DNA from 3 places in the Kosakonia radicincitans DSM 16656 genome. Region 3 is predicted to be linked to each of the others. Evidence: predicted binding sites of a transcription regulator. Region 3 holds the regulator's gene; each other region holds the start of a gene.

Region 1 (3,140 bases), 2.0 Mb from region 3:
GCCTGCCAGACCTGAAACCAGGCCCACAATCAGCGCGCCGCCGACACCCACATAACCACACGCCGGAGTAATACCCACCAGGCCTGCAATCGCGCCGGAACATGCACCCAGCAGAGATGGTTTGCCACGCAGCGCCCACTCACCGAACACCCACGCCAGGATTGCACCAGCAGTAGCTACAACGGTATTCACAAAGGCCAGACCGGCGATTTCGTTAGCCGCACTTGCGGAACCCGCGTTGAAGCCGAACCAACCGACATAGAGGATAGCGGTGCCGGTAAAGACCATCGGCAGGTTATGCGGTTTGAACGCTTCTTTGCCAAAGCCCACACGTTTACCAATCAGGTAAGCACCCACCAGGCCTGCAACAGCGGCGTTAATATGCACCACCGTACCGCCAGCGAAGTCCAGCGCGCCATGCGCTGCCAGCAGACCACCGCCCCATACCATGTGCGCGATTGGCACATAAGAGAGCGTCAGCCATACCACCACGAAAATCAGCACCGCAGAGAAGCGAATACGTTCAGCCAGTGCACCAACAATCAGGCCGACGGTAATACAGGCGAAAGAGCCCTGGAAAGCAACGTGGATATACTGATAGATGCTGCCCATGACTGCAGTCAGTTCAATATTCTTCAACATTACCCAGTTGAAGCTGCCGAAGAAGCTGTTGCCCTCGCCAAAAGCCAGAGAGTAGCCGTAAACCACCCACAGAACGCACACCAGCGCGAAGGTGACAGCCACCTGCGTCAGCATAGAGAGCACGTTTTTCCCGCGAATCAAGCCGCCGTAAAACAGCGCAATGCCCGGGATGCTCATAAACAGCACCAGTGCGGTAGAAATCATCATAAAGCCGTTGTCTGCTTTATCTGCTACAGCGGGAGCCGCCATCGCCAGACCTGGCAGCAATGCCAGTGAAGCAAGACCTGTTTTTAATGTTGTGTTTTTCATTGTTCCAATCCCTATCACTGTGTGGCCAGCTATTACAGTGCCGCTTCGTCGGCTTCGCCGGTACGAATACGAATGACGCGTTGCAACTCAGCAACGAAAATTTTGCCGTCGCCAATTTTTCCGGTGTAGGCCGCTTTGCTGATCACATCGATAACTTCATCGAGTTGATCATCAGCAATCGCCACATCAATTTTCACTTTAGGCAGGAAATTGACGCTATATTCCGCACCGCGGTACAGCTCGGCATGACCTTTCTGACGCCCGAAACCTTTAACTTCAGTCACGGTCAGCCCTTGAATACCAATAGAAGACAGTGCTTCACGAACGTCTTCGAGTTTGAATGGTTTAATCACCACGGTAACCAGCTTCATAGATCCCCCTCCAGTCGAAATTCGATAATGGCCGCAGCTAACACATGACAGATATTGCAAGTGGTGTGCCAACAATGAAAACGAGGAGAATTTCAGATTGTTAGTGCAGACAGGCCGGGAAAAGCAGAAGGGGGAAAATGCAGGCTCGCGATTCGGCCTGGTGTCAGAAAAGAAAAACGCACCATAACAGTGCATGGTGCGTTACTTTTTTGCACCAACAGAGGATCCTGTCAGTAGCATGCCTAATTTTGGTGCATCAGGCGATAAGCGACTCTTCTCGCGAGCTGGCCGCCAGTTCTTCCCCTGCCAGTTGCAGTTGATACATCTGCCAGTAGCGCCCTTTCGCGGCCAACAATTGCTGGTGTGTCCCGCGTTCCACCGCCTGCCCGCGATGTAATACAAGGATGGTTTCCGCCTCAACAATGGTCGATAAACGGTGAGCGATCACCACCAGCGTGGTCTGCTTACGCACCGCAGCCAGCGCATGCTGGATTGCCTGCTCGGTACCGGAGTCGATATTTGCCGTTGCCTCATCGAGGATCAGGATCTGTGGCGTATCAACCAGCACGCGCGCCAGCGCCAGCAGCTGTTTTTGCCCAACCGAGAGATTATTCCCCTGCTCGCCGAGCCGGGTATGAATGCCCGCACTCATACCGCGCGCCAGTTCCGCCAGTTGTACCGTCTCCAGCGCCTGCCACACCTGTGCTTCGCTGATATCTCGCCCCAGCGTCACGTTGGCGAAAAAGCTGTCCGCCAGCACCACCGGATCCTGTTGCACCATCGCCACGCCTTTGCGTAGCGCTGTATGGCTGAGCGCAGAGAGCGGCCTTTCGTCGAGGCGTATCTCACCCTGCGTGAGCGGGTAGTAACCCATCAACAGGCTGGCGAGCGTACTTTTCCCGCTGCCGGTATGCCCCACTAAGGCGACAAAGCTGCGCGGCTCAACCGATAGCGAAATATCCTGCAGCACCAGTTGATCGTCGCGGTAGGCAAACGAAACATTCTCAATATCAATGGCGCCACTGTGCAGCGGCGTATCATCGTAACCATAAGACTGGCGCGGCCGATCCATCAGTTCGAACACCCGTTCGCCCGCGACAACTGCCTGCTGCAACATCGATTGCTGCGTCGTCAGCTCAATCAACGGTTCATTCAGACGGCCAAGGTAGCTGATAAACGCGTACAGTACGCCGACTTCCACCGTACCCACGGAGGAAAAGCCAAACAGCATCAGCAACCCGCACAGCACCAGCGCCGAGAAAAGACTCAGCAGCGGGCGCAGCAGAAAGCCATCCAGCCGCAGAGTTTGCATGCGCGCAAGATAGTGGGAACGGCTGGCATCGCCCATACGTTCACCAAAACGCGCCTGCTGGCGGAACTGCTGAATCACGCCCATGCCGTTAATGATTTCGTTAAAGCCATCGTTAATATCAGCAAGGTAGGCACGCATCCGGCGCACAATCGGCGTGCTGTAACGCTGATAGATCAGCATGACAATCAGCACCGCGGGGAAAATCGCCATCGCCACCAGCGCCATCCGCCAGTCCAGGCTGAACATGGCGACCAGCATCGCGCCAATCAACGCGGCGCTGCGCAGCACCGTCGCGACCACTGTGACATAAAGATCGCGGATCACTTCGGTGTCGTTGGTCACGCGGGAGATAATCTGCCCGACCGGCTGGGTATCAAATTCGCTTAGCGGCTGGCGCAGCGCGGCGTCCATCACATCGGTACGCAGTTGTTGTACCACGCCGACCGCCGCCTGATTAAACAGCAGCGACTGACTGTAGTGCAGCAGCGCCGCCAGCAGTTGCAGGC
Region 2 (3,140 bases), 610 kb from region 3:
GGTACGGCGCTGTCGAGTTTACGGATGTTTTTCACCAGCGACCGGGCGGCGAAGCCCGATCCGATAATCACAATGCCTGCGCTCATTTTGCCTCCGTTGCCAGTTCGTCAAACACCTCTTTGCCTAAAGAACATTCCGGGCAGAGGAAGTTATCCGGTACCTCGCTCCACGGCGTTCCTGGCGCAACATCCTGCATTGGCTCGCCTTTTGCTGGATCGTAGATCCACTGGCAGACGCTGCACTGCATGCGCGGACCGAGTTCCGCAGCGGCTGCTGCGGCACAGGCACAGGCTTCCTGAGCTGCTGAGGAGGCCGGTTTTACCGCTTCCGGCAAAGGAGAGAGCGCCCACTGGCGGGCGATATCGCGCCCGTGCTGGCGGCACACTTCCAGCGCATCGATGTCCGGCCGCCATTTGGCTTTCAGGCTGACGGACATTTCAAACCCGGCATCCTGTAAGCGGGTGGAGAGACGATCTACCGCGCCGCCGCTCCAGCCGTGAGAGCCAAACGCGCTGGCGCGTTTGTTGCGAAAACGCAGGCCGGTGATCTCTTCGACCAGCCCGGCAATTTTCGGCATCATCACGTTATTCATGGTCGAGGTGCCAACCAGCACGCCTTTCGAGCGGAACACATTGGTGAGAATGTCGTTTTTATCGCTGCGGGCGACGTTAAAGATTTTCACCGCCACGCGTGGGTCAACTTCGTTAATGCCCTGCGCAATGGCGTCGGCCATCATGCGGGTGTTGTTGGACATGGTGTCGTAGAAAAGGGTGATGCGATCTTCCTGATAATCGGCCGCCCATTTCAGGTACAGTTCGACAATTTGCGTTGGGTTATCGCGCCACACCACGCCGTGCGAGGTGGCAATCATATCTACCGGCAGGTTAAAGCCGAGGATCTCGGTGATTTTCGGCGTCACCAGGCGGCTGAATGGCGTCAGGATATTCGCGTAGTAGCGCTGGCACTGTTCGAACAGCTCCGCCTGATCCACTTCATCGTTAAACAGGCGTTCGTCGCAGTAGTGCTGGCCGAAAGCGTCATTGCTGAACAGTACGGCGTCGCCGGTCAGGTAGGTCATCATGCTGTCCGGCCAGTGCAGCATCGGCGTTTCAACGAAAATCAGCTGCTTGCCGTTGCCGATATCCAGCGTGTCGCCGGTTTTCACGACGTTAAAGTTCCACTCCGGGTGATGGTGATGGCCGGTGATCGAGTCGATCGCATTCGCCGTGCAGTAGATCGGCGTATGCGGGATGTGCGACATCAACTCGGTCAGCGCACCGGCGTGATCTTCTTCGGCATGGTTAATCACGATGTAGTCGATGCTTTGCAGATCGATCTCTGCGCTCAGGTTCTGCACAAACTCGCGGCTGAATTTGTGATCGACGGTATCGATCAGCACGTTTTTGCCTTCGCGGATCAAATAGCTGTTGTAGCTGCTGCCTTTCAGCGTTTTGTATTCAGTACCGTGAAAATCACGCACTTCCCAGTCACGTTGCCCAACCCAGTGAATGTTGTTTTTTACATGAATAGCCATATCAAATGTCCTGTACTTTTTTCAGTTCGATGTATGGCTAATATCAAAGGCTATGCCAACTTTTTAATTTATTGATTTTTATCATTTTTAATGATTTTACTGAAAAAATTGCTGTCATTATGACTATGATATTTACAGTCAATATGACACCATGCATTGTCAAAAAGACAGTGAGGTAAGCATGAGTTTTTCGCTGAATGTGCTGGCAGGAATCGCCATTGAATTGCAGAGCGGTATCGGCCATGCGGATCGTTTCCAGCGGCTGATCGCCACGCTGCGCCAGGTGCTGGCGTGCGATGCCTCTGCGCTGCTGCGTTATGAGGCGCGGCAGTTTATCCCGCTGGCTATCGACGGGCTGGCGCAGGACGTACTCGGCAGGCGTTTTACGCTGGAAGGGCACCCAAGGCTGGAAGCGATTGCCCGCGCCGGGGATGTGGTGCGTTTTCCGGCCGATAGTGATTTGCCCGATCCTTATGATGGGCTGATCCCCGGCCAGGAGAGCCTGAAAGTGCACGCCTGCGTCGGGCTGCCGCTGTTTGCCGGACAGAACCTGATTGGCGCGCTGACGCTGGATGGTATGTCACCGGATCAGTTCGACACCTTCAGCGACGAAGAGCTGCGACTGATTGCGGCGCTGGCGGCAGGGGCGTTGAACAACGCGCTGCTGATTGAGCAACTGGAGAGCCAGAATATGCTGCCCGGCGCACCCGCCGCGTTTGAGCCGGTGGCGCACAGCGAAATGATTGGTTTATCGCCCGGTATGGTGGCGCTGAAAAAAGAGATCGATATTGTCGCCGCGTCCGATCTTAACGTGCTGATCAGCGGCGAAACCGGCACCGGGAAAGAGCTGGTGGCTAAGGCGATTCATGAAGGTTCCGCGCGGGCAGCCAGCCCGCTGGTTTATCTCAACTGTGCAGCGCTGCCGGAAAGCGTGGCCGAGAGTGAACTGTTCGGCCACGTGAAAGGGGCTTTTACCGGAGCCATCAGCAATCGCAGCGGCAAGTTTGAGATGGCAGATAACGGCACGCTGTTTCTTGATGAGATCGGTGAATTGTCCCTCTCATTGCAGGCCAAGCTGCTGCGGGTCTTGCAGTATGGCGATCTGCAACGTGTCGGCGACGATCGCAGCCTGCGCGTGGATGTGCGCGTGCTGGCGGCGACGAACCGCGATCTGCGAGAAGAGGTACTGGCTGGCCGTTTTCGCGCCGATCTCTATCATCGTCTTAGCGTGTTTCCGTTGTCGGTGCCGCCGCTGCGTGAACGGGGCGACGATGTGGTGCTGCTGGCGGGTTACTTCTGCGAGCAGTGCCGTCTGCGTCTGGGTCTTGGCCGGGTGGCACTCAGCCCCGGCGCACGAACGCATTTACTCAGCTACGGCTGGCCGGGCAATGTGCGCGAGCTGGAACATGCCATTCACCGCGCGGTGATTCTGGCGCGCGGGACGCGCAACAGCGACGATGTGGTGCTGGAGGCGCGACATTTTGCCCTCAGCGATGAACAGACGCCGGTGGCACAAACCGCTTCGGCGTTACCGGCGGGGCAGAATCTGCGCGATGCCACTGAGGATTTCCAGCGGGCGCTGATTGCCAGAACGCTTGAAGAGTGT
Region 3 (3,140 bases):
GGGCAATATCATTATTGATGACGACGATATCAGCTTACTGCCACTGCATGCGCGCGCACGTCGCGGCATCGGTTATTTGCCGCAGGAAGCGTCTATTTTTCGTCGTTTGAGCGTGTACGACAACCTGATGGCGGTGCTTCAGATCCGTGACGATCTGACTTCCGAACAGCGCGAGGATCGCGCTAACGAGTTGATGGAAGAGTTCCATATTGAGCATCTGCGCGACAATATGGGACAGTCCCTTTCCGGTGGTGAACGTCGCCGCGTTGAAATTGCGCGCGCACTGGCGGCAAATCCTAAATTTATCTTGCTGGATGAACCCTTTGCGGGCGTCGATCCTATTTCGGTTATCGACATCAAACGCATCATTGAACACTTACGTGACAGTGGGTTAGGCGTGTTAATTACTGATCACAATGTTCGCGAAACGCTGGCGGTGTGTGAACGTGCTTATATCGTCAGCCAGGGGCATTTAATTGCTCATGGTACACCGCAGCAAATCCTTGAAGACGAACACGTTAAGCGCGTATATCTTGGGGAAGACTTCAGACTCTGATAGGGTAGAGTTTATTGAGGTATTTTGGCGGAGAGTGCTGCTCTGAATATGAAGCAAGGTTTGCAATTAAGGCTTAGCCAACAGCTAGCTATGACGCCGCAACTGCAACAGGCTATCCGTCTGTTGCAGCTGTCTACGTTAGAACTTCAGCAGGAACTTCAGCAAGCGCTGGAGAGTAACCCATTGCTGGAACAAGCCGATCTTCATGAAGAAGTGGATAGCCAACAAACCCAGGAAAATGAAGGCCTGGATACTGTAGACGCGCTCGAACAGAAAGAGATGCCTGAAGAGCTGCCGCTGGACGCCAGCTGGGATGAGATTTATACCGCCGGAACGCCTTCCGGCAGCAGCCACGATTATATTGATGACGAACTGCCGATTTATCAGGGTGAAACGACACAGTCTCTTCAGGATTACCTGATGTGGCAGGTAGAGTTAACGCCGTTTTCCGATACCGATCGCGCAATCGCAACCTCTATTGTCGATGCTGTCGATGAGACCGGCTACCTTACCGTGTCGCTTGAGGATGTGCTGGAAAGCATGGGCGATGAAGAAATCGGTCTCGATGAAGTTGAAGCGGTATTAAAGCGCGTTCAGCGTTTCGATCCGGTTGGCGTCGCTGCGCGCGATCTGCGCGACTGCCTGTTGATCCAACTGTCCCAATTCGCGAAAGATACGCCCTGGTGTGAAGAGGCTCGCCTGATTATCAGCGATCACCTTGATCTGCTCGCTAACCATGATTTCCGCTCTCTCATGCGCGTCACACGTCTTAAAGAGGATGTGCTGAAAGAAGCAGTAAATCTGATCCAGTCGCTGGATCCGCGCCCCGGCCAGTCGATCCAGACCGGTGAACCAGAATATGTCATCCCGGATGTGCTGGTGCGTAAGCACAACGGGCGCTGGACGGTAGAACTGAACTCCGACAGCATTCCGCGTCTGCAAATCAACCAGCACTACGCTTCAATGGGCGGCGGCGCGCGCAATGACGCCGACACCCAGTTTATCCGCAGTAATTTGCAGGAAGCGAAGTGGCTGATCAAAAGCCTTGAAAGCCGTAATGACACGCTATTGCGCGTCAGCCGCTGCATCGTCGAGCAGCAGCAGGCATTCTTTGAACAGGGCGAAGAGTTTATGAAACCGATGGTGCTGGCGGATATCGCTCAGGCCGTCGAAATGCACGAGTCCACGATTTCCCGTGTGACAACGCAGAAGTACCTGCACAGTCCTCGCGGCATTTTTGAACTGAAGTATTTCTTCTCCAGCCATGTGAATACGGAAGGCGGCGGCGAAGCCTCGTCAACAGCCATTCGCGCACTGGTTAAGAAATTAATCGCCGCAGAAAACCCTGCAAAACCACTGAGCGACAGTAAGCTGACGACGCTCCTTTCCGATCAAGGAATTATGGTAGCGCGGCGTACCGTTGCGAAGTATCGAGAGTCTTTATCCATTCCGCCGTCTAACCAGCGTAAACAGCTGGTGTGACCCAACCGATAAGGAAGACACTATGCAGCTTAACATCACAGGACAAAACGTCGAAATCACTGATGCCTTACGTGAATTTGTGAACAGCAAATTTGCCAAGCTTGAGCAGTATTTCGAAAGGATTAATCAGGTCTATATTGTGTTGAAAGTGGAGAAAGTGATCCATACCTCGGATGCAACCCTGCATGTTAATGGAGGCGAGTTGCATGCCAGCGCGGAAGGACAGGATATGTACGCTGCCATCGACGGTTTGATCGATAAACTGTCGCGGCAGCTCACGAAACATAAAGATAAACTGAAACAACACTAATTGTCCGGGCGTTCGTTTGGCGCGTTGCACCCTACCGCAACCCGGTAGGGTGCGTGGCTCTGACGGCGCTTAGGTGAAATTATGATGAATAACGATTCCGCTCTTCAACTGAGCAATGTCCTTAACCAGGAATGTACACGTAGCGGCGTTCACTGCCAGAGCAAAAAACGTGCTCTGGAAATCATCAGTGAACTGGCGGCAAAACAGCTTGGCCTGCCGCCACAGGTCGTTTTCGAAGCCATTCTTACGCGTGAGAAGATGGGCAGTACCGGTATTGGTAACGGTATAGCCATCCCCCACGGTAAGCTGGAAGAGGACACGCTGCGCGCCGTCGGCGTTTTTGTACAACTCGAAACGCCCATTGCTTTCGACGCTATCGATAATCAGCCTGTCGATCTGCTGTTTGCACTACTGGTGCCGGCCGATCAAACCAAAACGCATCTGCATACGCTCTCGCTGGTGGCCAAACGGCTGGCGGATAAAACCATTTGCCGTCGCCTGCGCAGTGCGCAGAACGATGAAGAGCTGTATCAGATAATCACGCAGACAGAAGGCGAAAGCGACGATGCGTAACGGGAAGAACACCTTTTTTGTCGTTATGGGGAGAAACGGTTCATGGTCCTGATGATCGTAAGTGGTCGTTCGGGTTCAGGCAAATCCGTGGCCCTGCGCGCCCTGGAAGATATGGGCTTCTATTGTGTCGATAACCTGCCGGTAGTGCTGCTGCCGCAACTGGCGCAGACACTCGCCGATCGTCAGACCTCTGCCGCCGTCAGTATTGATGTGCGTAAT

Evidence for each region. Region 3 encodes sigma-54, which starts transcription at its own class of promoters, with help from an activator protein. Its sites were predicted from a motif close to GTTGGCACANNTTTCGCTNT; they were not measured.
Region 1: glnK (P-II family nitrogen regulator) is a predicted target of sigma-54. The motif match lies at 1,376-1,395, and genes of this name have one in related genera.
Region 2: norV (anaerobic nitric oxide reductase flavorubredoxin) is a predicted target of sigma-54. The motif match lies at 1,575-1,594, and genes of this name have one in related genera.

What each region holds. Positions count from the first base shown of each region.
Region 1 covers NZ_CP018016.1:4,310,479-4,313,618, forward strand. Annotated here, with positions in the region: gene amtB (ammonium transporter AmtB) at 1-951, opposite strand, end outside; gene glnK (P-II family nitrogen regulator) at 984-1,322, opposite strand; gene Y71_RS20760 (SmdB family multidrug efflux ABC transporter permease/ATP-binding protein) at 1,579-3,140, opposite strand, start outside.
Region 2 covers NZ_CP018016.1:1,135,784-1,138,923, forward strand. Annotated here, with positions in the region: gene norW (NADH:flavorubredoxin reductase NorW) at 1-86, opposite strand, end outside; gene norV (anaerobic nitric oxide reductase flavorubredoxin) at 83-1,534, opposite strand; gene norR (nitric oxide reductase transcriptional regulator NorR) at 1,716-3,140, shown strand, end outside.
Region 3 covers NZ_CP018016.1:526,778-529,917, reverse strand. Annotated here, with positions in the region: gene lptB (LPS export ABC transporter ATP-binding protein) at 1-556, shown strand, start outside; gene rpoN (RNA polymerase factor sigma-54) at 605-2,038, shown strand; gene hpf (ribosome hibernation promoting factor) at 2,061-2,348, shown strand; gene ptsN (PTS IIA-like nitrogen regulatory protein PtsN) at 2,430-2,921, shown strand; gene rapZ (RNase adapter RapZ) at 2,964-3,140, shown strand, end outside.